Regions from separate parts of the Allorhizobium sp. DMC15 genome, predicted to be linked through region 2. Evidence: predicted binding sites of a transcription regulator. Region 2 holds the regulator's gene; the other holds the start of a gene.
What was found. Region 2 encodes HrcA, which represses chaperone genes, less so after heat shock. Its sites were predicted from a motif close to GTTAGCACTCNCNNNNNGNGAGTGCTAAC; they were not measured.

Region 1: groES (co-chaperone GroES) is a predicted target of HrcA. The motif match lies at 5,154-5,182, and genes of this name have one in related genera.

Annotation. Positions count from the first base shown of each region.
Region 1 covers NZ_JBQUZB010000002.1:908,439-923,729, forward strand. The annotation lists gene ACT53S_RS12970 (substrate-binding domain-containing protein) at 1-642, shown strand, start outside; gene ACT53S_RS12975 (PfkB family carbohydrate kinase) at 639-1,496, shown strand; gene ACT53S_RS12980 (DUF982 domain-containing protein) at 1,571-1,873, shown strand; gene treY (malto-oligosyltrehalose synthase) at 2,058-4,715, opposite strand; gene ACT53S_RS12990 (usg protein) at 4,790-5,062, opposite strand; gene groES (co-chaperone GroES) at 5,329-5,643, shown strand; gene groL (chaperonin GroEL) at 5,681-7,306, shown strand; gene ACT53S_RS13005 (EAL domain-containing protein) at 7,376-8,065, opposite strand; gene ACT53S_RS13010 (hypothetical protein) at 8,338-8,556, shown strand; gene ACT53S_RS13015 (tripartite tricarboxylate transporter permease) at 8,657-10,177, opposite strand; gene ACT53S_RS13020 (tripartite tricarboxylate transporter TctB family protein) at 10,205-10,663, opposite strand; gene ACT53S_RS13025 (Bug family tripartite tricarboxylate transporter substrate binding protein) at 10,826-11,800, opposite strand; gene ACT53S_RS13030 (response regulator transcription factor) at 12,060-12,737, shown strand; gene ACT53S_RS13035 (sensor histidine kinase) at 12,724-14,115, shown strand; gene ACT53S_RS13040 (ABC transporter substrate-binding protein) at 14,112-15,215, shown strand; gene ACT53S_RS13045 (tripartite tricarboxylate transporter permease) at 15,263-15,291, opposite strand, start outside.
Region 2 covers NZ_JBQUZB010000001.1:297,234-312,524, forward strand. The annotation lists gene rpsT (30S ribosomal protein S20) at 1-2, shown strand, start outside; gene dnaA (chromosomal replication initiator protein DnaA) at 822-2,378, shown strand; gene ACT53S_RS01500 (class I SAM-dependent methyltransferase) at 2,431-3,021, shown strand; gene ACT53S_RS01505 (class I SAM-dependent methyltransferase) at 3,003-3,761, opposite strand; gene hemW (radical SAM family heme chaperone HemW) at 3,778-4,959, opposite strand; gene rdgB (RdgB/HAM1 family non-canonical purine NTP pyrophosphatase) at 4,964-5,602, opposite strand; gene ACT53S_RS01520 (VOC family protein) at 5,613-6,020, opposite strand; gene rph (ribonuclease PH) at 6,031-6,747, opposite strand; gene hrcA (heat-inducible transcriptional repressor HrcA) at 6,920-8,008, shown strand; gene grpE (nucleotide exchange factor GrpE) at 8,108-8,737, shown strand; gene ptsN (PTS IIA-like nitrogen regulatory protein PtsN) at 8,813-9,277, opposite strand; gene hpf (ribosome hibernation-promoting factor, HPF/YfiA family) at 9,347-9,922, opposite strand; gene rpoN (RNA polymerase factor sigma-54) at 10,146-11,711, opposite strand; gene lptB (LPS export ABC transporter ATP-binding protein) at 11,850-12,656, opposite strand; gene ACT53S_RS01560 (LptA/OstA family protein) at 12,668-13,222, opposite strand; gene lptC (LPS export ABC transporter periplasmic protein LptC) at 13,219-13,902, opposite strand; gene ACT53S_RS01570 (integration host factor subunit beta) at 14,224-14,526, shown strand; gene ACT53S_RS01575 (LapA family protein) at 14,621-14,977, shown strand; gene ACT53S_RS01580 (class I SAM-dependent methyltransferase) at 15,060-15,291, shown strand, end outside.

The sequences.
Region 1 (15,291 bases), on a different contig from region 2:
CCCCGTATCGCTCTGTTGAACCAATTGAAACTGCCCTTCGTCGTCCATGGCCGCTCGGCCACCGACGTCCCACATGCCTGGCTCGACATCGACAACGAGGGCGCAATCCGTCGCAGCACGGAGCATTTGCTTGACCTCGGTCACCGGCGCATCGCATTGCTGAATGGGCGCGCGGGCCTCACCTTCACCACGCATCGGCTCGCCGGCTTCAAGGCCGCACTTGCCGAACGCGGCGTCGAATTCGACCCCAAGCTGGTGACCCACGGCAATTTTACCGACGAGATCGGCTTTCGCTTCGCCCGCTCCGCACTCGAACAGAGGCCACGCCCGACCGCCTTCGTTGCCGGCTCGATGATGACCGCCCTCGGGGTCTATCGCGCCGCCCGTTCGATGAACCTGGTCGTTGGGCGCGACATTTCCGTCATCGCCCATGACGACGTCTTTCCCTATCTGACGGCTGAGAACATGGCGCCGTCGCTCTCCACAACGCGGTCGTCGATCCGCTCCGCCGGCACCCGCATCGCCGACCTCCTCCTGCAGATGTTGAGCGGCCGCCCCGCCACCGACATCGCCGAACTTTGGCCGGTGGAACTGATCCTGCGCGAGTCCAGCCGCCCCGTCCCCAAGGATGCCGAAGAATGAAAGCGGCGACTGCGGAACGCATCGTTGTCATCGGCCACGTCAACCACGACCGCATTTGGCAGCTCACCGAACCTTTGCAGGCCGGAGGGCGCCTGTTCTGGAGCAGCCGTGAGACGCGCCTGGGTGGCGGCGGCTATTTTACCGCACGCCGGTTGCACGATCTCGGCCATCCGGTGGCGATCCTGTCGAACCTGATGACCGATGGCCACGGCGATCGCGCGATGGCCGACCTCGACGCCCAGGGCTTGGACACCGGACTGATCACCCGCGTGACCGGCGATACCGATTTTGCCGACATCCTGCTCGACCCGAAGGGCGAGCGGACCATCCTGTCGAACGAACGACGCCTGTCGCGGGAATTTACTCTGGCCAGGCCCCTCTCTGACGCCGTCTTCTACGTCAATGCGCCACTCCTACCCGAGACGATCAGGGCCTCCCTTGACCGGGCACGGTTGGTCGTATCGCAACTACCGCTGCGTCGGGCCGATCAGCGACCGGCCGATATCATGATCGGCTCCAAGGCGGATGTGCCCGGTAGAGGCATGGCCGATCTCTGGTCGCTCGCGGTTACTCTGGCTGGCGAGCGGCTTCGCCATCTCGTGATGACCGATGGACCGGAGGCCATTTCCATCTATGACGGCACGCGGGAAATGACAGTGGTTCCGGCAGAGCGGGTGCAGGTTCGCGACACAATCGGCGCCGGCGACAGCTTCAGCGGCGGGGTGATTCACGCTCTCCTTCGCGGGGCAGATATCGCGGCAGCGGTGCGCATAGCCGCCGACTTGACCGCCGATTGGCTGGCCGCGCGTGAGCAGGAAACGGCGGCAATGACAACTGAAAAATCAACGCTGTAACCAATTTTATTTGACTGCCCCTCCGGAACTCTACGCAAACCTGGCGAGTTTGTGGGTGCCATACGGAGGAAGGCATGACTGAATACGATTTTACCTGGAACCGCCCCGTGGAGTTGGAACTGCCTTGCGGCCTGACACGACGTTTCCAGAACGCCTATGATGCCCTGGATTTTCTCGATGCCGAATGGCCAACACGGCGCGGACCGGCTTACGAACGCGCGATGCGTCTATGCCGGAACGCCCTTCGCGGTGTCCGCGCCGCCGAACTCGCTCGCGCAGCTTTCATTGCAGCTGCTGAAGAAGCGGGCATGCGTCTGGCCAGCGACCCCGGCAGGCTGGTGAGTTTCCTGCCGCAGCGCCGCAACGCGGTGGCTTGAGAACCAACTAGACATCGAATTGAGGGTGTGGCCGCATTCTGGACACACCCTCGCGCCGACAACAGGCAAATCTTCACCCATCATGTGCCTTGCTGGTGCCGCGCCGGCGTGCAGGCTGCTGCCGCCGACAGCAAGGATATTGGCGGCACCCGTTCCCTCGTTCATTGCGATCAACGATAATCCGTCACGTGCGCTCCGCTGAGAGTATTGCCACGGTTTGCCCGTTGAGCACTTCGCTCATCAGCAGCTTGGCCCCCGCGCAAATGGCACGGTCCGTGAGGGCATCACGCCAGCAGACCTCTACCAAGCCGTCAGGGAACGCCACCGATGTATCGCCCCAGAACTCGGCTTGCCCAAGGGCCTGAGCCTCCGTCAGCATCGAAAGGGGCAGGCGGCAGGCGACAGTGACGACGGCCTCCTCGCCAAGCATCCGAGCAAAGGCGACGATGTGGCGGCTTCTGGGTCCAGCGGCAACCAGCGGCACATAGCTCCCTTCCGCGAAGAGCTGGGGAAGCCGGTTGCGCAGACGAAGCCCGCGCCCGACCACAGCCTGTTTGACCCAGCCTGAGGCCAGAGCCTGAGGGTCCGAAAAAGCGATCGGGGCATCCGGGTCGAACTGGGCAAGCGTCGAGAAAGGCGGCGGGCGACGGTTGTCCGGATCCACAAAGCTGAGATCAATCCCTTCGCTGCCCTGATAGATATCCGGGATTCCCGGCGCCGTCAGCTTGATCGCCGTCTGCGTCAGCCCATTGACGAGGCCCGCGACAATGAGTGGTTGGATCTCGCCGACAAATTCCGTCACGAATCCCGGGTGGTCAAGCAGCAGACCACGCACATAATCTTCGGCGGCTGTCTCGTACTCCTCATTCACCGCGTTCCAGTCGCTGCGGAGTTTTGCCTCGCGAAGGGACTTTTGGACGAAGGCGACAACCCGTTCTGCAAACTCGGCGACGCCTTCGCGATGCTCCGCGCGCAGATCGACAGGCCAGTGCCCGATCAGCGCCTGGAAGATCATCCATTCGATCTCCGGCTCCGGCGCCGGACCGTCCTGTAACGGCTTCACTCCTTGCTGCGCCATCTGCCGCCAACGCGCGATCCGCGCCGCCATGGCGGTCGCGTCTTCAGCAAAGGCGAAGAGCCGCGCCCGCGCATCCTCACCGCGCTTGGTATCATGCGTCGAGGAGGCGGAAAGCCCTTGTGGCTGCCCCTCGGCACGCCGCGCCATTTCCTGGTGGAAATGATCGAGCCCCGCCTCGGGCGGCTCCAGTTCGCCCCCCACCTCGTTGAGCGCCAGGAATTCGCCGTGACGGAAAAACAGGGTGTCTTCCAGGGACTTCGCCATCAACGGCCCAGTCAGCTGCTGGAATCGCCGACGGAATTCGGCAATATCCTGGTCATGCCCGGAGGCGCCTCCCTCGCCTTTCAGCTTAGCGGCAAGACTGCGCGCGGCATCAGCCTCGTCATCGGAGAGGCTTCGGCAGGCGTCGCGAAGAACCTCCTCCAGCAAGGCGCGATCGCCAGCCGGAATGGCGTCGTCCCGGCCGTAGGTCCGGTAGCGCGGAAAGCAGAGCAGCAGCTCTTCGAGCGCCCCGCGCAAGACTTGGTTGTCGAACCCGGTCAGCCGCACGCCTTGCCGCAGCAGAGCGTTCACCTCGCCGGCGAAATTCACCCGGATCATCTGCCGCTTGGCGGCCCGCATCTCCAGAGCGATGTCGGAAGCGCCGCCGCTGACCTGCTCATAGGCCTTGCGGACAGCACGGAACCCGTCTGCGTCAAGCAGAACCGGGACCTGGGACGCAATGAATTCGTAGCCAGTTGTCCCCTCGACTGGCCAGTCTGAAGGAAGCGTTTCACCGGGCGCCAGGATCTTCTCGACCACCAGATAGACATCCTCGCCAATGGCCGCGCGAAGTTTGGAAAGATAGGCTGAAGGGTCGGCGAGGCCATCGACATGGTCGATGCGTAACCCTTGCAAGACATCCCTGCGCACCAGATCGAGAACCGTCTGGTGCACATCGTTGAACACCGTTTCGTCTTCCACCCTCAACCCGACCAGTCCCGCGATCTCGAAGAAACGTCGATAGTTGAGCCCTTGTGCAGCCTCCGTGAAATGCATGAGGCGCCAGGGCTGAAGGCTGTGCAGGAAAACGAGGAAATCGGCATCGCGGGCGCGTGTTTCGAGCGTCCGCAGCAGCGCCTCGCAGTCCCCACCTTGGCAAAGGTCGAGTACGGCGCGATGAAAGGCAGCGGCCTCTTTGCTGTTGGCGGCACGCCCCAAATCCGCAAGCCGCGTCGCCATCGGATCGGTCGTTTCGCTCAAGACGGCAGGATAGGTTTGAGGGTTCAGCGGATAGAGGCTGTCGAAATATTTGAGTGCCAGCCCTCCTACGGACCGATCGAGCACGAGCGATAGCGAACCGTCCATCACCACCTGTTCAAAGCTGGAGCCGAGAAAGGGCAGCGTCAGCTTCTGGGTCCAGTCGATGTCGAAATGACGCGCAAAGGGGCTGACCTCACCCCAGGTCACGACACTGCGCCACCAGGGGTTTTCCAGGCTGGCCGCCATGTGGTTTGGAACGATGTCGAGGATAAGGCCGAGACGCGCAGCTTTGAGTGCGTGCGACAGCCGCTCAAGCCCCTCCCGGCCACCCAGCACAGGGTCGACGAGATTGGCATCCGTGACGTCGTAACCATGGGTAGACCCCTTAGTTGCGGCGAAGATGGGAGATGCATACACGTGGCTGATGCCGAGCCGTTTCAGATAGGGGATCAGGCCGATGGCACGGTCGAAGTCCATCCCGCCTCGAAACTGCAGACGGTATGTCGAGACGGGAATGGGCATGCGGGCATCCTCGGGAGAAGTTTAGGCGACGCTGCGTAACGCCGCCCACCCGGGGTTGTTCCCAGCAGCTCGTCTCAGTGGAGCCTGAATTCTCCGTCCACCTTGCGCCATTCGTTGGGGCCGATCAGGCGCTTGTGGCTGAAACGCACCGAATGAAGGTCGCCATCGAGATTGGTGCGCCAGAACTCCAGGAACTTCGTCATCTGCGGGAAATCAGGGGCCAGATCGTAATCCTGCCAGAGGAAGGTCTGCAGCACGGAGCGAAAGTCCGGCATGCGGTAGAGGATATGCGCGGTGGTGAGCCCGTACCCCTCCATCTGGAGGGTGAAGTCATGCGAAGGATTCATGCGGTTTCCCTCTTGATTATGGACGAGAAAAGTTTGCCGAAAAATTCGCGACAGGCAACAAAAATCATCTTTTTCTCATTGAATTCAGAATGTTAGCAGCAGAACTCACTGAGTGCTGATTTTTTCGTGAAGCCCTCTTGAAACGAAAAAACGGAAAAACCAAATCTTCGCGCGCCGGATGCCGTTGAAGGGTCCGGCAACCCGTCCGGACCGCATCCGGTCCGGCCTTTGGGGACGTTCCATTTTTGTTTGTCCAGGAGGAAAACATGAAGTTCCGTCCGCTGCACGACCGCATCGTCGTCCGCCGCGTTTCGTCCGAGGAAAAGACCAAGGGCGGCATCATCATCCCCGACACTGCCAAGGAAAAGCCGCAGGAAGGCGAAGTCGTCGCCGTTGGCCCGGGCGCCCGCAACGAGCAGGGCCAGATGGTCGCCCTCGACGTGAAGGTCGGCGACCGCGTTCTCTTCGGCAAATGGTCCGGCACCGAGATCAAGATCGACGGCGAAGAGCTGTTGATCATGAAGGAAGCCGACGTCATGGGCATCATCGAAGCCCAGGCTGCCGAAAAGAAAGCCGCCTGAGAACCATCAGTCATCATTTGCCTTTGAGGAGTGAACCATGGCTGCAAAAGAAGTGAAATTCCACACCGATGCCCGCGAAAAAATGCTGCGTGGCGTCGATATCCTCGCCAATGCCGTGAAGGTGACGCTGGGTCCCAAGGGCCGCAACGTCGTCATCGACAAGTCCTTCGGCGCCCCCCGCATCACAAAGGACGGTGTATCGGTCGCCAAGGAAATCGAGCTTGAAGACAAGTTCGAAAACATGGGCGCGCAGATGCTGCGCGAAGTCGCCTCCAAAACCAATGATCTCGCCGGTGACGGCACCACCACCGCGACCGTGCTCGCCCAGGCCATCGTCAAGGAAGGCGCGAAAGCCGTAGCCTCCGGTCTCAACCCGATGGACCTCAAGCGCGGCGTCGACCTCGCCGTCGAAGCTGTCGTGGCCGAACTGAAGGCCAATGCCCGCAAGATCTCCAACAATGCCGAGATCGCTCAGGTCGGCACCATCTCCGCCAATGGCGACACGGAGATCGGTCGCTACCTCGCCGAAGCGATGGAGAAGGTCGGCAATGACGGCGTGATCACCGTCGAGGAAGCGAAAACCGCCGAAACCGAACTCGAAGTCGTCGAAGGCATGCAGTTCGACCGCGGCTATCTCTCGCCCTACTTCGTGACCAATCAGGAAAAGATGCGCGTCGAACTCGACGATCCCTACATCCTGATCCACGAGAAGAAGCTGTCGAACCTGCAGGCGCTGCTCCCGGTGCTCGAAGCCGTCGTCCAGTCGGGCAAGCCGCTGGTCATCATTGCCGAAGACGTCGAAGGCGAAGCGCTCGCAACCCTCGTCGTCAACAAGCTGCGCGGTGGTCTGAAGGTTGCTGCCGTCAAGGCTCCGGGCTTCGGCGATCGTCGCAAGGCGATGCTCGAGGATATCGCCATCCTGACGGGTGGTACGGTCATCTCGGAAGACCTCGGCATCAAGCTCGAGAACGTCACGCTCAATATGCTGGGCCGTTCAAAGAAAGTGTCGATCGAGAAGGAGAACACCACGATCATCAACGGCGCCGGCTCCAAGACCGAGATCGATGGTCGCGTGGCCCAGATCAAGGCGCAGATCGAGGAGACCTCCTCCGACTACGACCGCGAGAAGCTGCAGGAGCGTCTGGCCAAGCTCGCCGGTGGCGTTGCCGTCATCCGCGTCGGCGGCTCGACGGAAGTCGAGGTGAAGGAGAAGAAGGATCGCGTCGACGATGCCCTGCATGCGACCCGTGCAGCCGTTGAGGAAGGCATCCTGCCCGGCGGCGGCGTGGCGCTCCTGCGCTCGGTCAAGGCACTCGACAATCTGAAGGCGCCGAATGACGACCAGCGCGTCGGCATCGACATCATCCGTCGGGCGATCGAAGCCCCGGTGCGCCAGATCGCCGAGAATGCCGGTGCCGAAGGCTCGATCATCGTCGGCAAACTGCGCGAGAAGTCTGAATTCGCTTACGGCTGGAACGCCCAGACCGGCGAATATGGCGACCTCTTCGCCCAGGGCGTCATCGATCCGGCCAAGGTCGTGCGCACGGCACTTCAGGATGCGGCCTCGGTTGCCGGCCTCTTGATCACCACGGAAGCGATGATCGCCGAGAAGCCGAAGAAGGAAGCCGCCCCTGCCCTGCCGGCCGGCGGCATGGACTTTTGAGGACGTTCCGGACTTGAGACGTTGTGGAGGGCCGCTCGTCGAGCGGCCCTTTTGCCATCGGGTGATCGCTCAGGCGGCGATCGACACGGGGCTCAAGCCCTCGAAAGTCGGGCGGGCGATGTAGTAGCCTTGGATCAGATGGACGCCGAGCTCGGTCAGCACCTGCAGCTCGCCCTCTGTCTCGATCCCCTCGCAGACCACGGTGATGCCGAGATCAGCCAGCATGGCCAGCGTGTGACGCACCACGACCCGCTTCACCGGGTCGGTATCAATGCCACGGATCAGATCCATGTCGAGCTTCACAAGGTCGGGCTGGAAGCGGGCGAGCAGGTTGAGGCCGGAAAAGCCTGCGCCGAAATCGTCGATTGCCGTTTTGAAACCGATCTCCCGGTAGCTGCGCAGGATATTGAGGATGTGATCGGTATCGAGCTTTTCGACTTCGGTGAATTCGAAGATGATGCGATCGAGCGGAAAGTCGGTGCGCCGGGCAGTCTCCAACGTCTGGCGGATGCAAGCGCGTGGCTCATACACGGCATTGGGCATGAAATTGATGGAGAGATACGGACTCTCTGCGCGCGGAAACAGTTCGCTCGCAAGCTCGATCGCCCGCACCCGGCACAGCTGATCGAAGGCGTAACGGTTGGCCGGATCCACCATCGACAAGACGCCATGGGCGCCGCTGCCATCACCGCCCCGCACCAGGGCCTCATGCGCAAAGACCCGCTTCGAACGTAGATCGACAATAGGCTGGAACGCCATTGAAAACGCTAACGGAAATTTGGCTCTGCCTCGGCAACCCTGACACGACACAATGCATTCTCCATTATCGCAAACCTCGATAAAAACACGGACGGCTTAAGGAAGGCTGAAGCCGCTACGAAAGCGGTTCCGAATATTGCAATCCCCTGCGAATCGTTATGCCTGATCATTTTTGGGCGCCGCTTCATAACTCCATTTTATTCAAATATGCTTGATTTCGTGGCCGATTCGGGATTCGGCGCGGGCTAAATGACTTAGCTGGGGATGCGGACATGACTGACCATACGGAAATCGAGACCTGGGCAATGGTGCGGGCGCAGCAGATCGTCATGCAACAAGGTGCCAACCTCGTCGTGGCGGCCCAGAGGCTGGACCATAAGAAGACCACCGCCAACACCTATGCCCTGCGGGCAGCGATCGTCAAATCGCTCATGGAAGCCCTGTCGGCACCTCCCTCTGCGACGATAGGCCAGATGCAGGCCGGAGAATGAGAGCCCCCAAACGATAGACGCCGCGTCTGCAGGGCAGAACACGGCGTCTCGTCCTTGGGAGGATCGGCGACAGGCCAGCAGAGACTGCCGGCCGTGAATGTTACTGGGCAGACGCTTCAGCGGCCGCAAGCTGGCGCCGGCGCTTCGCCCGCCAGCCGAGCAGAACCGGCAGGACCGCCACCGCGATGGCAAGGACCCACAGCACCAGCGAGATCTTGCTCTGAAACAGGATGGAGATATCTCCTCCGCTGATCGCCAGTGCATTGCGCAGATTGACCTCCATCACCTTGCCCAGCACGAAACCGAGAATGATCGGCGCCATGTCGAAGCCGGCCTTTCGCAGCAGCCAGCCGGCAATGCCGATCGCGAGCATCAGGTAAATCGCGAAGATCGAGGCATGGGTTGAATAGACGCCGATGACCGAGAGCACGAGGATGCCGGGAACGAGGATCCAGTTCGGCATGGTCAGCACGCGGGCAAAGATGTTGACCAGCGGCAGGTTGAGCGCGAGCAGGATGAAGTTGCCGACGAACAACGAGGCGACGAGACCGCCGACAATTTCCGGCCGCTCGACGAGCAGCATCGGCCCGGGCTGGATGTTGTAGAGCATCAGCGCGCCGAGCATGACCGCCGTGGTCCCGGAACCGGGCACGCCGAGTGTCAGCATCGGCACGAAGGCGCCGGCCGCTGTGGCATTGTTGGCCGCCTCGGGTGCGGCCAGACCACGGACGTCGCCATGGCCGAAGGTGCCCTCGGTGTCGGAAATCCGCTTTTCGGTGGTATAGGATACGGCGCTCGAAACTGAAGCCCCAGTGCCCGGCAGGACGCCGACGATGAAGCCGATGAAGGAACCGCGCAGGGTTGCTCCCATGCTCTTGATCACATCGGACATTCGCGCCGTCATGCGACCGAGTTCCCGGATGACGGTGACGCCATTGGTCTGATGCTCGAGGATCAGCATCGCTTCGGAGATCGAGAAGAGACCAATGACCAGCGTGACGAACTCGATGCCGTCACCGAGTTCCGGCTCGTTGAAGGTGAAGCGATAGGCGCCGGAGGTGGCGTCGAGACCGACAGTGGCCAGCATCAGTCCGAGCACGCAGCCGATCAGCGTCTTGGTGGGCTGCGAGCCGACCATCGAACCAAGGGTGGCGAAGGCGAAGACCATCAGGACGAAGTATTCGGCGGGGCCGAAACCGATGGCGAGGCCAGAGAGCAGTGGCGCGAAGAAGGCGAGACCGATCACGCCGATGATGCCGCCGATAAAGGAAGCGATGCCGGAGAGCGCCAGCGCTTCGCCGGCGCGGCCTTGTTTTGCCATGGGATAGCCGTCCATCGCCGTCATCACGGCACCGGCATCACCGGGCACGTTGAGAAGGATGGACGAGATACGGCCGCCATATTCGGCGCCGCAATAGACCGACGCGAGCAGGATCATCGTGCTTTCGGCCGGCAGGCCCATGGAATAGGCGATCGGCATCAACAGGGCGATCCCGTTGATCGGCCCGATAGCCGGAAGAGCGCCGACAAGTGTGCCGATGAAGCAGCCGATGAAACCGATCAGCAGGTTCTGCCCTGTGAGGGCCACGCCGAAACCGTGCCAGAGATATTCGAAACTCATGGAAGTATCCTTTCAGGTCTGCGACGGTCAGCCGAAAATGGCGCCGGTTGGCAGATAGACCTCGAGCAAGAAGGAGAAAATGAACCACCAGAGGGCGGCGTGGACCACGGCCGCGATGATCGACAGCTTGGGTGATGCGCCAAAAATCCAGCCGGTGACCGCCGTCAGAAGGAAGATCGAGATGGTAAAGCCGAGCGGCTCGAACAGCGCAACGCACACGATCAGCGTTGCGGGCACAGCGAGAACCCGAAGAAGCGCTGATTCGGTCGGGAAACCTTCGGCCGAACCCGGGAACTTCAGATAGAGCAGCGCGAGCAGGCCAAGCAGAACCGCAAGCATCACCGGCATCACGCGTGGACCGAGCGGATCTGAGGAGAAGGCATATTCGATCATGCTGCCGCCAATGCCATAGGCGACGGCAAGCAGAAGAAGGACAAGGGCGCTGATGCGCCCGATCAGCAGGGTGGTTCTCGTGTTATCAGACATAGGTTCTCTCCCGCACCCGGAGCGACCACCACGTTCAACGGGACGGATGTCCAGGGTCATGACGCCAGCAGCCTCTGCTGCGGCAGGTGTTACGCGTTCGGCATCCCCGACCCATCGGCCCAGGGGAGAGGGATGCCGCCCGAGAGCGGCATCCCGGCCAGGTCAGAAGCCGGCTTCCTTCGCCATGACCTTGAACTTCGCCACGTCGCTCTTGACGCGATCATCGAAGTCCTTGCCGAGCATGGTGAATTCGAACAGGCCGCGAGCGTCGCGCTCCTTGGCGAATTCAGGCGTCTTGCTCATGGCGTCGAAGGCCTTGACCCACCAGTCGTAATCCGCGTCGGAGACATCCTTGCCGACATAGTAGCCGCGCCAGACGGGCCACTCGATGTCGTAACCCTGCTCCTTGGCAGTCGGGATGTCCTTCAGTTCACCCGGCAGGCGCTCGGGCGACATGACGGCGAGAATGCGGACCTTGCCGGCCAGGTGATGCTTGCCCATTTCGGCAGCATCGCCGGAACCGACCTGCACATGGCCGCCTTCGAGAGCGGTCAGAACGGCGCCGCCGCCTTCAAGCGCGACGTAGCGCATGGACTTCGGATCTTGTTCTGCAGCCTTGGCGATCAGCGAGCCCTTCATCCAGTCCTGCGAACCAACGGCACCGCCGCCGGCGATCGCAAAGGTGGTCGGGTCGGCTTTATAGGCAGCAACCAGGTCAGCCATCGTCTTGTAGGGCGAGTCGGCATTGACGACGATCACGCCGAAGTCGGCGCCGAGCGCGCCCAGCCAACGGACGGCGTTTTCATCGTACTGGCCGAACTTGCCCTGGGCGAGCAGCAGGGCGGAGCCGGACGACGCAGCCGTGATCAGGTTCGGATCGCTGGCACGCTTCGAGATCACGTGGTTATAGGCCACCGCGCCAACGCCGCCTTCCATATAGGTGACGGCCATCGGCTGGCTGATCTGCTTGGTTTCAAGCAGGGCATTGGCAGCCAGTCGGCAGGTCAGGTCGAAACCGCCGCCCGGCTTGGCACCGGCCAGGCATTCCGGCTTCGTCGGCTCGGCGACGGCAGCGGTCGCGGCAGCAAGGCCGATCAGGGCGGCGCCGGCCAGAAATTTCATCGTGTTGCGGATCATCATTCTCTCCCGAATGTCTGAGCGTTCCTCGGACAATCCCGACCCTGGCCACAACAAGAGGCGTTCACGCCAGACGAGCGTCCGCGTGGTCCTGGTGGCGATGGCGTCGGGATCCTCCCCGAATGCCGGCTTAAGCTCTCTCCCTATGCCGGCTGACCATTGATAGGCCCCAATCCTGTCACGATCCTGTCAAACCCGTTAACGGCGGGATGGGCACGACGCAGCTTGATCACCGCTCAAAGACATGCGACCGATAGGAATGCGCATTCTGCTCGTGGAAGACACGCTCGACGTGGGCGAGGCGATCAGTCGCCGCTTTGAGACCATCGGCCACACGGTCGACTGGCAGACGGACGGTGGCACCGCCTCGGAAATTCTCGATTTTACCGAGTATGATCTGGTCATCCTGGATGTGATGCTGCCGGGCCTCGACGGCTTTTCCATCCTGAAGCGCCTTCGGCAGAACAAGAACCCCGTCCCGGTCCTCGTCTTGACGGCCCGCTCGGAAATCGACGATCGGGTCGGCGCGCTTGATCTCGGCGCAGACGACTATCTGGTCAAACCCTTCGACTTCCGCGAACTGGAAGCACGCGCCCGCGTCCTGATGCGTCGAAGCAGTGGCGGCGAAGCCACCAACGTGATCGCCTGCGGCGACGTGCTCCTCGACCGGTCGCAGCGGTCCGTGCGGGTCGGCAAGCGCGAGGTTCAGTTGAAACGCCGCGAAATGACCCTGCTCGAAATCCTGGCAAGCCGCCCCGGTCGCGTGTTCAGCAAGGAGCAGCTTCTCGACCAGCTGTTCGGCTTCGAAGAAGCGGCGGGGCCGAACGCCATTGAGCTCTATGTCGGCCGGCTGCGCAAGAAGCTGGAGGGCGCCAAGGCCCGGATCGTGACAGTGCGCGGCATGGGCTATCAGTTGGTGTCCGATGCAGAGGACTAAGCCGTCCCTCTTCTCCCGCCTCGTTTGGCGCGTCGCGCTGGTTCTGGCCGGAGGCGCGGCCGTGCTGATGACCGCGGCCTGGCTTTACGCCCGCGCAGCGGCCGACGAGGCCTATGACCGGCTGCTGCAGGGAGCGGCGATCCAGATCCTCGAAAGCCTCGTGGTTGAGGACGGGCATATTGTCGTGAACCTGCCTCCCAGCGCTTTCGAACTTCTGGGCCTGGCCTCGCGCGATCGCATTTTCTACCGGGTCATCGCCCCCGACGGCAGCACGCTCACCGGTTACGATGATCTGGCTGCGAACACCGACAGGGACCATGCGCTGAGCACGCCACTGTTTGAAACCACCCGCTACCGCGACCAGCCGGTGCGTCTCGTCCAGACCAGCCGGGCGATCTCGGACCCGAGCGTCGGTGGCTGGGCTCATGTCCTCATTGCCCAGACGACGGAAGCACGCCAGGCCCTCACGACGGAGCTAACGACACGCGCGCTGATCCTCGTGATCATCATGAGCCTGCTGGCACTGGCGGGCACGGTGCTCGCGGTGCGTTATTCGCTGCGGCCACTCGATGTCCTGGGGGTCACCCTGCGCCGCCGCGACTCCCAGGATCTCACCCCGCTGGCCGTCGATGTTCCCCGCGAACTGGCGCCTTTCGTTGATTCAATCAACCACTTCATGCGCCGCCTCGATGAACGTCTGAAACTGCTGCAGCGCTTCATTGCCGACAGCGCCCACCAGATCCGCACGCCGCTGACCGCGCTTTCGGCGCAGGTGAGCCTGATCGATGAAGACTCGCTGTCCGAGACCGACCGCCGCCACCTGAGCCGAGTGCGCAATCGCACCAACGAGCTTGCGCGCTTCACGACGCAACTGCTCAACCACGCGATGGTCATCCACCGCTTCGATTCCGCCCAGCTTTCGCCACTCGACCTCACGGATGTCGCCCGCAAGGCGTTTCGCGCGGCAGTACCCATTACCATCGATCCGGATACGGTCGTCTCCTTCGAAGCGCCAGATGAGACCCTGACCATCCTCGGCGACGGCCTGAGCCTTCGCGAAGCGATCGTCAACATCATCGACAACTCTCTGCGCCACGGCACTTTGTCCAAGCTGGAGGTTCGGGTTACGCGACGGGGCGATTTCGGCCTGGTGGAGGTCGAGGACGACGGTCCCGGGATCCCGCCGTCCGACTGGGCCCATGTCACCCAGCGGTTCGTCTCGTCGAAATCCGGTGAAGGCAGTTCCGGCCTCGGTTTCGCCATTGCGTCGGAAGTTGCCGGAGCGCTCAAGGGCGCCCTCTCCTTCCGCGAAAAAACGCCGGAACGAGGCTTTACCGTGGTGCTCGAGCTGCCGTTGATGCGAAAGGAAAGGCCATGACGGTGCGTCGCATCGTGAAGTCAACCTTGTGTCTCGGCGCCGGGCTTCTGGCGACATCTCTGCAGGCGCTGGCCCTGGAGGGCGAGCAGACAGTCTTCCCGTCCATCGCCACGGAACAGGCGCGTCTCGTCGTCAAAGGCGCGACGGACGTCGATGCAATGAAACCGCTGATCCTCGATTTCCAGCACCTGGCACCGGAGGTGACCGTCGAGTTCAACGACTACGTGACCAATGACCTCTTCCGCGAGGCCGAAGCCGCCTGTCTCAACGGGAGCGCTTCCGGCGACCTGCTCCTGTCGTCATCGGTCGACCAACTCGTCAAACTGGCCAATGACGGGTGTGCCCAGGACCATCGCTCACCCGAGACCGAACGCGTCGCCGACTGGGCCAACTGGCGCGACGAAGTCTTCGGCTTCACATTCGAACCGGCTGTGATCGTTTACGACGGTCGACGCGTCCCTCCGGAAGACGTTCCGCGATCACATGTGGAAATCGCCGAACTCCTGCGTGCCAAGCCCGATGTCTACCGCAACAGGATCGGCACCTATGACGTGCGCGCCTCGGGCATCGGCTATCTGCTGGCCTTCCACGATGCGCTTCAAGCGCCCACGACCTATGGGCGATTGCTGGAAAGCTTCAGCCGTGCCGAGGTCGTCACCCGCTGCTGCAACAGCGAGGTGCTGGGAGAAATCGCCAATGGCCGGCTTCGCATAGCCTACAACGTGCTGGGCTCCTATGCCTATGCCGCGTCGCGCCGCAATCCGGATCTCCGTGTGGTGATCCCGCGCGATTACGCACTCATTCTGTCGCGCGGCGCGCTCATTCCGAAGCTCGCGGCAAATCCCGGCCTTGCACAGCGTTTTCTCGATTATCTGCTCTCGGCGCGGGGCCAGAAGGTCGCTCGGGAGAAAGCCTTCTTCTTCTCGGAGGGCGCGGCCCTGCCACCGGATGTCGATGGTCCCATGTCCCTGATCGAGTCCGGCGTGGGACGGCCGATCCGCATCGGACCGGCCTTGCTGGCGGCGCAGGACCAGGCAACCCGTGAGCGGTTCATCAACAACTGGTCCTCGCTCTTCGAAACCGGCTCCCCGCAACAATAAGAATGGCCGGCGTCGCCACCGGCCATGGGAATTGCCAGATGAAGACCTCAGTCTTCTTCCTGGAAGACCTCTTCGC
Region 2 (15,291 bases):
AAATTCAGCCATCTTTCTGACAAATTAATAAGAGCCTGGCATTTTGCCGGGCTTTTTGCGTTGGTTTGGTCCGGTACATAAAAATCATGTTTTATGATATACTTGTGCACCGCACCGTGTCAGCGGGATGACAAAAAAAATCTTTCAAATTCAATTAGTTGAGAGAGGTGCCTCTCCATTCGCTCGCTTCACGTTGGGGCAGGTTGGGTCCTCTGCGAGTCAAGAGAATTTTTATTTTTTGACCTCGGAGAAGGTCCATTTCGGGACTGATTGTGAATCTCCTTGATTCAAAAGCGATTCTTTTTCAGCCGAATGTGACGCAAAAATGAAGTACCAAGAGTCAATGGCCAAGCGTCCGTTTCGCGTAAAAATCAGTGTTGATCTTGCCATTTGATCCTGCATTAATGATCTCCAGCAAGGGGCGTGGGACTGGTCTGGAAAGACGGTCCGGTCGGTAGAAATGCCGCTCCACCACGACAACCTTTGCCGGAACGGAGTGTTTCCATTCCGTTTTCTCAGAAAGTGATCGGCATTGCATCGGAAACCTGACGGTTTCCGCGTGGTGGCGGTTTTGTGCCTCGATCCAGCCTCAGGCCGGGCGGGGAAAGTGGACTGCATGTCGAGGATGCCGTTCACCGAGGATAGTGGCAAGGCCGTCGGTTTGGGGGCGATGGCCGGATCGGGACCAGTCTTTTGGCTGAGGTTGGGAACCGGTCCATTCGGGGATAGTTGGGTCCGGTTACGGATCTGCACGAGATGAAGCGGCTGTCGGACGGCGTAAAGAGGCGCCCGACGCCTGGAATGATTTGGAAGGCGGCACAATGCAGATGAATTCTATGACGGCCGGTGCGTTGGCAAACGGGGACCATGCACATTCGGCGCTGGACGCCGCGTGCTCCGAAGGAGCAGGAGAGAATGCCGAAATGAAGCATGATGCTCTTTTCGACCGGTTCAGCAAAAGATTGAAAGCCCAGGTGGGCGTCGACGTGTACCAGAGCTGGTTCGGCCGCCTGAAGCTGCACTCCGCCTCCAAGAGCGTGGTGCGTCTCACGGTTCCGACGACCTTCCTGAAGTCGTGGATCAACAACCGTTATCTCGATCTTATCACCTCGATTTTCCAGGCGGAGGATCCGTCCATCCTCAAGGTGGAGATCATGGTGCGCAGCGCCAGCCGCAACACCCGTGGTCCGGCGCTCGACGAGCGCCAGCCGGGTGCCGAGCCGGCCCCGCAGCAGGTGGCCTCCCGCAAGCCGGGTCCGCAGAGCATCGGCCAGATCGCAGCCCCGCAGGCGCCTTCGTCGGTCACAGGCCGTGCCGCCAGCTCGGCGAGCCCGCTTTTCGGCTCGCCGCTGGACAGCCGCTACACCTTTGACGGCTTCGTCGAGGGTTCGTCGAACCGTGTGGCGCTCGCCGCAGCCAAGACCATCGCAGAGGCTGGCGCCGGTGCCGTGCGCTTCAACCCCCTCTTCATTCATTCCTCCGTCGGCCTCGGCAAGACGCACCTTCTGCAGGCGATCGCCAATGCGGCCGTTCACAGCCCGCGCGCGCCCCGCGTCGTCTATCTGACCGCCGAATACTTCATGTGGCGCTTCGCCACCGCCATCCGTGACAATGATGCCCTGACGCTGAAGGACTCGCTGCGCAATATCGATCTCCTGATCATCGACGACATGCAGTTCCTGCAGGGTAAGATGATCCAGCACGAGTTCTGCCATCTGCTCAACATGCTGCTCGACAGCGCAAAGCAGGTCGTGGTCGCCGCTGACCGTGCGCCTTGGGAGCTGGAATCGCTCGACCCGCGCGTCCGTTCGCGTCTCCAGGGTGGCGTTGCCATCGAGATGGAAGCGCCCGATTACGAGATGCGCCTCGACATGATGAAGTCGCGCCTGGACGCTGCCCGCAAGGAAGATCCGTCGCTCGACATTCCTGCCGACATTCTCGAGCATGTTGCCCGCAACATCACCAGCAGCGGCCGCGATCTCGAAGGCGCCTTCAACCAGTTGCTCTTCCGTCGCTCCTTCGAGCCCAACCTGTCGATCGAGCGCGTCGATGAACTGCTCGCCCATCTCGTTGGCGCCGGCGATCAGAAGCGCGTCCGCATCGAAGACATCCAGCGCGTTGTCGCCCGCCATTACAACGTCTCGCGCCAGGAGTTGGTCTCCAACCGTCGCACCCGGGTCATCGTCAAGCCGCGCCAGATCGCCATGTATCTGTCGAAGACGCTCACCCCCCGCTCTTTCCCAGAAATCGGCCGCCGTTTCGGCGGACGCGATCACACCACGGTCTTGCATGCGGTCCGCAAGATCGAGGAACTGATCTCCGCCGATCAGAAGCTGTCGCAGGAAATCGAACTGCTGCGACGCCTGATCAACGAATGAGACGAACACCGAGGCCGGCTCCCAAGCCGGCCTTTTCCTTGGGGAGGATCTTATGACCGGCGACCCCTCCCTTCAATTTTACGAAGGCAACGCGGCGCTTTACGCGGCACGCGATCGCCGCGTGCCCGAACACCAGATGACCCGTTTTGTCGAGCGGCTTCCGGTGGCTGCCCGCATCCTCGAACTCGGCTGCGGCGCAGGCGGCGACAGTGAGGCCATGCTGCAACTGGGTTTCGACGTCACCCCTTCGGATGGATCAGCCGCCATGGCTTCGCAGGCCGAGCGCCGGCTCGGGCGACCGGTTCTCGTGCTGCCGTTCCAGGAACTGGCTTATGAGGCGGAGTTCGATGGCATTTGGGCCAATGCCTGCCTGCTGCATGTTCCGAAAGACAATCTGGCGGATGTGCTCGCCCGCATTGCCAAGGCCCTCCGTCCCCACGGTCGCTTCTATGCCAGCTTCAAGACAGGCGGCACGCAAGGAACAGACCGCTTCGGACGCTACTACAACAGACCGACGCGGGACGAACTGGCAGAACTCTGCGAAGCTGCCGGCTTTGTCGGCGTCGACATCGAGACCGTCTCGGGCGGCGCCTTTGATGGCGAGCCGACCACCTGGCTCTATCTTCACGCGGGCGTGGCCTGAGCCACGGCGATGGGAATGATCTCGGGGCTCGTCTCGGAATAGGCGCTGCGATCGAAATCGCCCAGCCATTCGATGCTGTCGAAACCCGCTTGCGTCAGAAGACGACCGACCGTCTCCCGGTTCGCAAACCGCAGCCGGCTTTCGCTGACCCGCTTTTCACCGGTATCGAGCAGGGTGAACACCGCATCGAAGGTCACGTGCTCCGCTTCGACCGCCTTCACTTGATAATAGACCTCGACCCGACCGAGCCCGTCGATCTCGCGAACCTCGCGCGTCCGTTGCTCTGTCCAGTTTTCCCAGGCTCGCCTCAGCGGATTGCGGCTCTCAAAGACCAGGCGGCCTCCGGGAGCCAGATGACGCCGCGCAAAATCGAGCATGGTGAGCGTTTCTCGATCGTCGAGAAACACCTGAAAGACATGTCCCGTCAGGATGATCAGGTCGAACGCGTCCCGCAGCGAAACCGCAGGATCGAGGACATTCCCTTCAATCCAGCGCACCCGGTTGGCCGTATCCTTGCTCCGCGCCACCGCCAGCATGCCGGGCGCCGGGTCGAGGCCCGTCACCGTGTGGCCGAGATCGGCCAGCGCCAATGCGATCGAGCCGGTTCCGCAGCCGATGTCGAGCACCCGGCAGGCCTCAAAGCCGAGGCCGAGGTAAAAATCCTTGTCGACCCCGTGAATGTTGAAGGCATCGTAGAGCACAGCCATGTCATGGCGGGCGAAGGCGTCATCGACAGGCATGGCACTCTCCTTCAGTTCAGCAGGCGAGATCGGCCACCACGGCATTGAGGATCAGCATGCCGGCCGGGGTGCAGCGCAGGCGGGAATTGCCCAGTCGCTCGATAAAACCCTGTTCCAATAGGAACTGCTCCTTGTCAGGATCCGGATCTCGACCGGAAAGCTGCTGCCAGCGGGCGAGATCGACACCCTCCCGCAGCCGAAGTCCCATCATCAGCAATTCGTCAGCTTGGGCCTCGTTGTCGAGATCCTCCCGATCGACGATCCCATGACCGTCCTGCTCAACGGCGGAAAGCCAGGTTTCCGGATGCTTCTGGGCCGCCGTGGCGACTTTCGTCCGTCCTTGCGTCAGCCGGCCATGCGCGCCGGGACCAATGCCGGCATAGTCTCCATATCGCCAGTAGGTCAGATTGTGCCGGCTCTCGGCACCGGGGCGCGCATGGTTGGAAACCTCGTAGGCCGGCATGCCCTCGCGCGCGGTAATCTCCTGCGTCGCCTCATAGAGCGTGGCCGCGTGCTCCTCGTCCGGCACGATCAGCTTGCCGGCCTTGTGCAGTCCGTAAAAGGCCGTGCCTTCCTCGATCGTTAGCTGGTAAAGCGACAGATGATCGACCGCATAGGAGATCGCCTCCTTCAGTTCCCGTTCCCACGCTTCCACCGTCTGGTTTGGCCGCGCATAGATCAGGTCGAAGGACATGCGCGGAAAGATTTCGCGCGCCAGACGGATCGCTTTCAAGGCATCCGCCACGTCATGCAGCCGCCCCAGGAATTTGAGGTCTGCATCGTTCAGCGCCTGCACGCCCATCGACACCCGGTTGACGCCCGCCGCACGATATCCCCGAAACCGCGTCGCCTCGACGCTCGAGGGATTGGCCTCCATGGTGATTTCGATGCCGTCAGGCACATGCCAGGTGGAGGCGATGCCATCGAGAATGGCGCCGACGGTTGAGGGCTCCATCAGCGACGGCGTGCCGCCGCCCATGAAGACGCTGGTCACCGTCTTCGGCCCCGACAGCGCCCGCATCGTCTTCATTTCGGTCAGGAAGGCCTGAACGAAACGCGCCTGGTCCACCGGCTGGTGGCGCACATGGCTATTGAAGTCACAATAGGGACACTTGGCCGCGCAGAAGGGCCAATGGACATAGACGCCGAAACCGGGTTCCCCCGTGTCGGGCAAAAGCGTGTAGGACCTCTCGGTCAAAGGCTCATGCCTCCAGGCAGGTTTCGACGAAAAGTTTGAAGGCCCGTGCCCGGTGCGACAGGGCGGCCGAATGCTGCCAGCCGTGCTTCTCGTCCGCCGTCATCTCGCCGAAGGTCCGCTCATGCCCCTCAGGTTGGAAGATCGGGTCGTAACCGAAGCCGGCGGTCCCGCGCGGCGGCCACGCAACGACGCCCTCGATCTCGCCGCGGAAGAATTCGGTATGGCCGTCCGGCCAGGCGAGACACAGCACGCTGACGAAGCGGGCAGTCCGCTGAGCCGGCTCCGTCGCGCCCCGCTCGGCAAGCGCCTTTTCGACCTTCTCTATCGCCCAGGGAAAATCGCGGCTGCCGTCTTCCCGCTCGGCCCAGTTGGCGGTGTAGACGCCGGGCGCACCATCAAGCGCATCGATCACCAACCCGCTGTCATCAGACAGCGCCGGCAGACCCGAGGCCTTGGCCGAGGCCAGCGCCTTGATCGCCGCATTTTCCTCGAACGTCGTCCCCGTTTCGTCGGGCTCGACGAAAGCAAGGTCCTTGGCCGATTTGGCCGAGAAGCCGAAGGGGCCGATCAGGTCGGCAATTTCGGCGATCTTGCCGGCATTGTGGCTGGCAACGACGATGGTGCGGGTGTCAAGCTTGCGCATATTGAATGTCCTATTCCAGATCCCACAGCCGTGGCTCGGCGCATTCCAGGCTGTTTCCCGCAGGATCGCGGAAATAGATGGATCGCGCGCCGTTCGGCCAGGTGACGGTCGATTCCAGGGCGACACCGGCTTTCTTCAGCTTGTCCGCCATGGCGTCGAGATCGTTCCCGGTGACCCGGAAACAGGCATGGCCTGGCCCCGTCGTGCCGTGTCTCGGCACGCCCAGCGAGCCGGGCGGCAGGGGTTTCAGCGTTTCCACGCCGTTGAAGATCAGCAGGATGCCCGATCCGCAGCGGTAGAAGATGTGTCGATTGCCGTTTCTCCGGATCGTCTGGAGCCCCAGCACCTCCCCATAGAAGGTTTCCGCCTTGTCCAGATCGTCCACGTAGAGTGCCGTTTCGAGAACCCCTTCGATCATGCGGCAGTCCTCAGCCGATCGCCTGCTTCTGCAGGGCAACCAGTTCGTCGATGCCGTTGCGGGCCAGACCCAGCAGCGTCAGGAATTCGTCCTGGCTGAACGGCTTGCCTTCGGCAGTCCCCTGGATCTCGACGATGCCGCCGGAGCCGGTCATGACGAAATTCGCATCGGTCTCTGCGGCCGAGTCTTCCAGATAATCGAGGTCGATCACCGGCTGGTCGGCGAAGATCCCGCAGGAAATGGCGGCGATATGGTCCTTGAGGACCTTCTCCACCTTCACCATGTTGCGCGCTTCCATCCATTTCAGGCAGTCGTGCAGCGCAATCCAGGCGCCGGTGATCGACGCTGTGCGCGTGCCGCCATCCGCCTGGATAACGTCGCAGTCGATCGAGATCTGGCGTTCACCCAGCGCTTCCAGATCGACGACGGCCCGCAGCGAGCGGCCGATCAGCCGCTGGATTTCCTGCGTGCGGCCGCTCTGCTTGCCGGAAGAGGCTTCGCGACGCATGCGCTCACCCGTGGCGCGCGGCAGCATGCCATATTCCGCCGTCACCCAGCCCTTGCCGGAATTGCGCAGCCATGGCGGCGTCTTGTCTTCCAGGCTCGCGGTGCACAGCACATGCGTATCGCCGAACTTCACCAGGCAGGACCCCTCGGCATGCTTGGAGAAATTGCGCTCGAACGAGACTTTGCGCATTTGATCTGTTTTTCTGCCGGATGGCCGCATTGAAATCTCCTGGGTTGTCACTGCCTTCTAAGGAGGGTGGCTGTCCTTTGCAAAGAAAAAACCGAATGAACGCCCGGCAACTCGGGACTTCGGGCGAATTTGCCCTTTGTCATCGTCATGCGAATGACTATATTCTGCCCATGGAAACAATGAGATCATGCCTGCGCTGACAATGGCCGCACCCAAGACGACCATCGCAGATGTTGCCGCATCGCTGGACGACCGCTCCAGGGAGGTCTTTCGACGGATCGTCGAGACCTATCTCGACTCCGGCGATCCGCTCGGCTCGCGCAATCTCTCCCGCCTTCTGCCGATGTCTCTGTCGCCCGCTTCGGTGCGCAACGTGATGAGCGATCTCGAGCATCTGGGCCTGATCTACGCCCCCCATGTCAGCGCGGGCCGCCTTCCAACGCAAGCTGGCCTGCGCTTCTTCGTCGACGCCTTTATGCAGGTGGGGGATCTCTCGGAAACCGAGCGCGACTCGATCGAGCGCCAGATCCGCCCGTCGAGCCCCGACCAGCCGGTGGAAACCATGCTGACCGAGGCGAGCCGCATGCTGTCTGGCTTGTCGCGTGGCGCCGGTCTGGTCATCTCAGCAAAGAATGATCCCGTCCTCAAGCATGTGGAATTCATAAGGCTGGAGCCGACCAAGGCGCTCGCCGTGCTCGTCGGCGAACACAACCAGGTGGAAAACCGCATCATCGACCTGCCCTCGGGCATCACGGCGTCCCAACTCACCGAAGCCGCCAACTTCCTCAATGCAAACTTGGCGGGCCAGACCTTGCGCGAATTGCGCAGTCAGATCGACAGCATGAAGGCGGAGGTCGCCTCCGAACTCGATACTCTGTCCCAGGACCTCGTCAAGCGCGGCCTGGCAGTCTGGTCGGGCGAGGGGGCCGACAAGAACCCGACGCGTCTCATCGTGCGCGGTCGCGCCAATCTGCTGGAAGGTCTGGTCGACCTCGAAGACATCGAACGCCTTCGCCTGCTCTTCGACGACCTGGAACGCAAGGAAAGTCTTGTCGAGATCCTCGACCTCGCCGAAAGCGGCCCGGGTGTCCGCATCTTCATCGGTTCGGAAAACAAGCTCTTCTCGCTTTCCGGCTCTTCGCTGATCGTGGCACCCTATCGCGATGGTGAAGACCGCATCGTCGGCGCCGTCGGTGTGATCGGGCCCACGCGGCTCAATTATTCCCGCATCGTGCCGATGGTCGATTACACCGCCCAACTCATGGCGCGCCTGTCGCGCTCCGGGCGTTAGGCCGAATTGGCCAGCGACCCTTGATTTTTTCACCCCAAACCCTGATATCGGGCACGAAATCGAACCTCGTGTTCAAATTGCAGACATTCGGAGAACGTCATGACCGAAGAAACCAACAAGAACGGACCTGACGCGGACGCCGCTGAGGCTTACGCTACCGAAGCTCAGGAAGACCAGACAAACGCCGAAGCGACGACCGAAGCCGAAGGCGCCGCGACCGAAGCCCTTGATGCGCTGAAGGCGGAAAATGCCGACCTGCGCGACCGCTTCCTGCGTCTGGCGGCCGACATGGACAACCTGCGCCGCCGGACCGAACGCGAGATCAAGGACGCGAAGTCCTATGCCGTGACGGGTTTTGCCCGCGACATGCTGTCGGTCTCCGACAACCTGCGCCGCGCCATCGAGAGCCTGCCGGAAGACGCCCGCGCGGGTGCAGATGCCGCCGTCACCGCCCTGATCGAAGGCGTCGAGATGACCGAGCGCGGCATGTTGGCCACCATGGAGCGCCATGGGATCCGCAAGATCGAGCCGGTCGGTCAGAAGTTCGACCCGAACTTCCACCAGGCCATGTTCGAAGTTCCCAATCCCGATGTCGCCAACAACACCGTCGTTCAGGTCGTCCAGGCCGGTTACGCGATCGGCGAACGCGTTCTGCGTCCCGCTATGGTCGGTGTCGCCAAGGGTGGCCCGAAGGCCGAAGCCGCAGCAGAGGATGCCGCCAAGGCCTGAGCGACGCTCTCATCTGATACGAAAAAAGCGCCTCGAAGGGCGCTTTTTTTATGTCCGCCGTCGGCCTCCCGCAGCTTATGCCGCGTTGGAAGCCTGCTCTTCGTTGAGGAAGGTATAGATCGCCGAGGCGGAGTCGGTCGCGCGCAGCTTGGAAACGAGATCCTGGTCGCGCAGTACGCGCGCAATGCGTGACAGCGCCTTCAGATGATCGGCGCCAGCGCCTTCGGGGGCCAGCAGCAGGAAGACGAGGTCGACCGGCTGGTCGTCCAGGGCTTCGAAGTCGACAGGGGTTTCCAGGCGCGCGAAGACGCCGGTGATCTGCGTGACCTTGTTCAGCTTGCCATGCGGAATGGCGATGCCATTGCCGACGCCCGTGGAGCCCAGCCGTTCGCGCTGCAGGATGACGTCGAAGATCTCGCGCTCGGGGATATTTGTGAGCTTGGAAGCCTTGGCCGCAAGTTCCTGAAGCAGCTGCTTCTTCGAATTCACCCTGAGTGTCGGTACGACAGCATCCTGATGCAGCAAATCTGCCAAGGCCATATCAATTTCCTTCATGCGTCTGAGCCGGTGGCGGGCGAATGCCTATGGCATTCGCCCGCGCCAGTCTCATCAGCCTTTGATGTTGGCGGAATCGATCCACCCGATATTACCGTCATTACGACGATAAACGATATTCAATTGTTCTTTTCCCGGGCTTCTGAACAGAAGAACGGGTTCGTCGGTCATGTCGAGGGCCATGACGGCCGAAGCGACGGTCATCGTCCGAAGCTTCTTCGTGCTTTCGGCTACGATCGTCGGTGCATAGTCTTCCGGCAGTTCCTCATGATCCTCATCGACGGAGTCCATGACCGTGTAGGCCACCTCGATCGGCGGGTTCGACGCTTCGCCGGCGTGATGATCCTTCAGCTTGCGCTTGTAGCGGCGCAGGCGCTTCTCGACGCGCTCGAAGGCTGTGTCGAAGGCCACTTGCGGATCATTGGCCTCGCCTGCGGCATGCAGGTTCGCGCCGGTATCGAGATGCACCAGGCAATCGGCCGAAAATCGCGACTGCGACTTCGCAACGACCACTTGCCCGGAATACCCTCCGTCGAAGTATTTGGTAACCGCATCCTGGATTCGGTCTTCGATCCGCTGCCGGAACGCTTCGCCGATTTCCATCTGCTTGCCGGATACACGCACACTCATGGAGTTTCCCTTCTTATGATTGGTTACGTGCCCATTTTACGCCAAGCGACGCCCGCGTCCAAGCTTTTCGAGAGGGGCGGGCGGTCTGTACCTTCGTTTGTCGGGCGTAATCCGGCCAATTGTCTCCGGGGCCAACAGTGTGCGCTGTCGATTGCGGCGCGCTTCTAGCCGCCATCCTTTCAAAAGTCAATGACCGGTTAATTTTCGCGTTTCCGGGACGCCTTTAGTGCGCGGAAATCTTCGCCAGAGCCCGCTTTTCCCGGCGTCTCTGGACCGACGAGGGAATGTTCATCGACTCCCGATATTTGGCGACCGTGCGGCGGGCGAGCTCGACGCCCCCCGCCTTCAGCGTGTCGACGATGTCGTCGTCCGAGAGAACCGCATCGGCGCTTTCTTTCTCGATCAACGCCCTGATCCTGTGACGAACTGCCTCGGCCGAATGGCTGTCGCCGCCCTCGGCGGAGGCGATCGAGACGGTGAAGAAGTACTTCAGTTCGAACAATCCGCGCGGCGTCAGCATGTATTTGTTGGTCGTCACTCGGCTGACGGTCGATTCATGCATCTTGATCGCATCGGCCACCGTCTTCAGGTTCAACGGCCGCAGGTGGTCGACGCCGTGATCGAGAAACGCCGATTGCTGACGCACGATCTCGGCCGCCACCTTGCTGATCGTCCGGGCCCTCTGATCGAGGCTGCGGGTGAGCCAATTGGCGTTCTGCAGGCATTCCGACATGAAGGTCTGGTCGGGGTCGTCCTTTGCCCCGCCTTGCCGACCAACGGCGATCATGTAGCTGTGATTGATCAGAACGCGCGGCAGGGCGTCGGGATTGAGTTCCACCTGCCAGCCGCCATGTCCGTCCGCCCGCACGACAACATCGGGCGTGACCGATTCCGAGACCGTGTGCTCGAAGCTGCCGCCGGGTTTGGGGTTGAGTTTGCGAATTTCGCCCAGCATGTCCAGCAGATCTTCCTCGTCGACCGCACAGAGGCGTTTCAGCGTGGCAAAGTCGCGTTTCGCCAAAAGCTCCAGATTGTCGATCAGCATCGCCATGGCCGGGTCATACCGGTCACGCTGGCGCAACTGGATTGCCAGGCATTCGCTGAGCGAGCGGGCAAAGACGCCCGCAGGCTCAAGGGTCTGCAAGGTCTGGAGCACGGTTTCGATCTGATCGCGCGTCCGCCCGAGCCGTTCGGCGAGCTCGTCGAGATCGAGGCGCAGGTAGCCGCATTCGTCCAGGTGATCGACCATCACCGCCGCGATCAACTGGTCGCCGACTGCGGGCAGGGCGAAGGGAATCTGCTGGTTGAGATGGTCGCGAAGGCTGGTCTGTCCAGCCACGAAATCGTCGAGATCAAAGCCTTCGCCGGTTTCGCCGGAGTGACCCGGCATGGATTTCCACTGCCCGAGCAGTTCCGGTGCATCGGGGCGTATACTCGAGCCCTCGTCTGCAAAGGCAGTGTCGAAATTCGTATCCAGGCGATCGTTGAGACTGTCGCTGCCGCTTCCCTCATACCAGTCGCTGTCGAGCGAGGGGCCGGCTATCGTCTCATCGGTGGACTGCCCGGTGTTGACGGCACTGCCATGGACGTCGGCAGGTTCACTGGGCTCCCCGCCCAAATCGCCGTCATCTGCATTCAATTCGAGCAGTGGATTGCGTTCCACTTCCTGCGCAATGAATTGCATGAGTTCGAAGTGAGTCATCTGCAGCAGTTGGATGGATTGCATCAACTGCGGTGTCATCACCAGCGATTGGCTCTGTTTCAGGAACAGATTCGCGGATAAGGCCATGGCGGACGCTCGACTCCCCTGCATTCGCCCGCGAAAAAACACAGATTTTCACGGGTGAATTCCACTTGGCCCAAAAATTGCTTTTTATTTTGGTTTGGTCAAGTCACAGGAGCGCGGTGCCTGGATTTTATTGTCCCGTCAGAGGCTGAACTTGTCGCCGAGATACAGGCGGCGGACATCCGCATTGTTCACGACATCATTGGCCCGGCCATGGGTGAGAACTTCGCCGGCGTGAATGATATACGCCCGATCGATGAGCCCGAGCGTCTCACGCACATTGTGGTCGGTAATCAACACGCCGATTCCACGTGCCGTCAAGTGGCGCACGAGGTTCTGGATGTCGGAGACCGAGATCGGGTCGACGCCGGCAAAGGGCTCGTCCAGCAGCATGAAGGTCGGGTCGGTTGCCAGAGCGCGGGCAATCTCCAGGCGCCGCCGCTCGCCGCCGGAAAGCGCGACGGAAGGCGATTTGCGCAGCTTCTCGATGTGGAACTCATGCAGCAGTTCATCGAGCTTTGCCTCGCGCTGCTTCTTGTCCGAAATATGCACTTCCAGCACGGCGCGGATATTGTCTTCGACGCTCAGGCCACGAAAGATCGACGCTTCCTGCGGCAGATAGCCGACACCGAGTCGCGAGCGGCGATACATCGGCATCGAGGTAACGTCGTTGCCGTTGATGGAGATGGTCCCGGCATCTACGGGCACGAGACCGGTGATCATGTAGAAGCAGGTGGTTTTGCCGGCGCCGTTCGGGCCAAGCAGGCCAACGGCTTCGCCCCGGCGCACCACCAGCGACGCGCCATTCACCACGCGGCGGGAATTATAGGTCTTGGTCAACCCGTGTGCGATCAGCGTGCCTTCGTAGCGCGCCTTGTCGCCGGGCAAGCCGGGTGAGGCAGTCGCCGCGCCGGCCTGCTTGCTTTTAGAGAAAAAGGGAATTTGCACGAGCCGATCCGTCACTTCTTCTGCGATTTGGGGTCGAGCTGGATCTGGACGCGGCGACCGCAACTGTCGAGCTTGGCCTGGCCTGTTTCCATCTGGACCGTCAGCTTGCAGCCGACGAAGACGTTCTGGCCCTCCGACAGCACGACCTTGTCGCCTTCGAGCACGAAGACCTGCTGCGTCATGTCGAAATAGCCCTTGTCGGCGGTCGCCTGCTGCGTCTCGGACTGCAGGAAGACCTTGTCCGTCACATCGATCTTCTCGATATCGGCATTGCCCTGCGTGACTGTCGTTCCCTCACCGCGATAGAGTACCGTCATCGCACCGGCCTGCAGTGTGGTGGTTCCCTGCACAACCTTCACATTGCCGGTGAAGAACGCCTTCTTTTCCTGCTCGCGGATCTCCAGAGCATCGCTTTCGATCTGGATCGGCTGGTCGTTCGACAGCTTCATCCCAGCCATCTGGCTCGTTTTCGTCTGGGCTTGAGCCGCTGGACCGACAAAGGCGGCACAGGCTGTCGCGACGGCGAAACCAGCGATCATGAGCGAGGAAAGGCGGCGTTGTTTCATGGCTGGATCGTTTCCACTGAACGGTTGTTGCGCAGGGCCGAAGGCTCGATGTTCAGCCTCACGTCGCCTGAGAATATCATTGTTCGACCCTTATCCTTCATATTGAGGGACTTCGCAACAATCGAGGCGCCCTTGGTTTGGATGGCCACCGGGTCTTTTGTCTCCATCGTGCCACCGGCAATATCGAGCCTCGCGGAGTTGAATTGGGCGTCTATGCCGCTCGACAGGTTAAGCGTGAAAGGCTTGTCAAGATTGAGATAGTTGGCGCCGCGATCGAACAGCCCGCCCTCGGCGACGATCCGTGCAACGACCTTGTCATTCACGGGCACGGCTGCCGTGATGGTTTCGAGCGTGATCAGGTTCGGATTCTTGATGTCCTGCAGGGCACGATCCGCCCGCATGGAATAGTTCACCCCGTCGGAGTTGCGACCAGCGATCGCCGGCTTCTCCATGACGATCTTGCCGTTCTCGATTTTCGCCGATTCGATATGCAGCTCTTCCGGCATCAGGCTGCGCACGGCCGAGACGCCGATAAAAATCAGGGAGACGACGAGCGCGCCGAGCGGCAGAAGAACACGCAGGCGGCGAACCCGGGTCGAATGTCCCACCGCGCGACGATAGGCTGCCGCATCTGAGGCGGCTCCCTTCGTCTGCCTGATTTCGGAGGGCGTTTGCAGCATTCGTCGGAATCCAATCTGATGGCGGGTGATCTTTGGACAAGGTCAGCCCACGGCGTTTCGTCGTTTCGCATGTCTCTCTGCGATTGCCAATATGGCCCATATGGATTGTCGGCCGGCGGCTACAAGAGCAGATCGAACTGGACCGGATCTTGCGTGCACCATGCGGAGAAAGTGAGACCAGGACCCGTCCAAAAGAATGTGACATCGGTCATTGGCTTCGCAAGGCGCGCACTTTATGGTTAAGTTGTTCCTTGACTGTGCTTTTTCGCTTTGGCAACGTTGGCGCCGCTCAAGTCACAACAGAAAATTCAGGGGGTCGGCGTGATCAAGTCGGAATTGGTGCAGATTGTCGCGGCCCGTAATCCGCATCTCTATCACCGCGATGTCGAAAATATCGTCAACGCAGTCCTGGATGAGATCACCGATGCGCTCGCCGCTGGCAACCGCGTTGAGCTGCGCGGCTTTGGTGCCTTTTCCGTCAAGAACCGCCCCTCGCGCTCTGGTCGCAATCCACGCACCGGCGAAACCGTCTTCGTCGAGGAAAAGTGGGTGCCGTTCTTCAAGACCGGCAAGGAACTGCGTGAACGCCTGAACCCAGGCATGGGCGACGAGGACGACGAATAACATCCTGTCGCATTGAAAATTCAGCGCCTGGCCTTACCTTGGGCCTGTCGGCATGCCGCCTCGTATCGGAGGCGGAACAGCAGGGAGTTTGCAGATGGTGCGGAAAATCGTGAGCCTCGTGGTCCTGCTGCCGCTGGCGATCCTGCTGATTGTCCTGGCCGTCGCCAACCGCCACCCCGTCAGCCTCGCGCTCAACCCCTTCAACCCGGCCGATCAGGCGCTGTCGCTTTCAGCGCCGCTCTTCGTCGTGCTCATCCTCGCGGTCATGCTCGGCGTGCTGCTCGGCGCTGTCGTCACCTGGTTTTCCCAGGGCAAGCATCGCAAGAAGGCCCGCACGCAGTCGCGCGCCGCCCAGCAGTGGCAGGCCGAGGCCGATCGTCAGAAGACCCGCGCCGAACAGATCGCCGGCGCGACCCTGCCTTCGTCCGTCCCCCAGCTGGCTTCGAAGTAGCCTCGCGGCAAATTTTCTTTCCGCAACCTGTCCTGAATGCTAAGGGCTGGCCGAGATTAGCACCGAGCCACGGATCATTGACGTGAAGAACAGGGAACGTCGCCCCGGCGCCAAGCCATTCCCGGGAGCGAAGCCGAAAGCCAATGGCGACGCCGCGCGCCCCCGTCCGCCAAAGTCTGCGGATTTTGCCGGCAAGCCGAAGAAGCCGTCGTCCGGTCAGGCCGCCGGCAAGCCCGACCGCGGCAATTCGCGGCCACAGCGTCGAAGCCCTTCGGAAGACGGCAAGGTCGCAAGCCCTGTCGAAGCCGCATCGG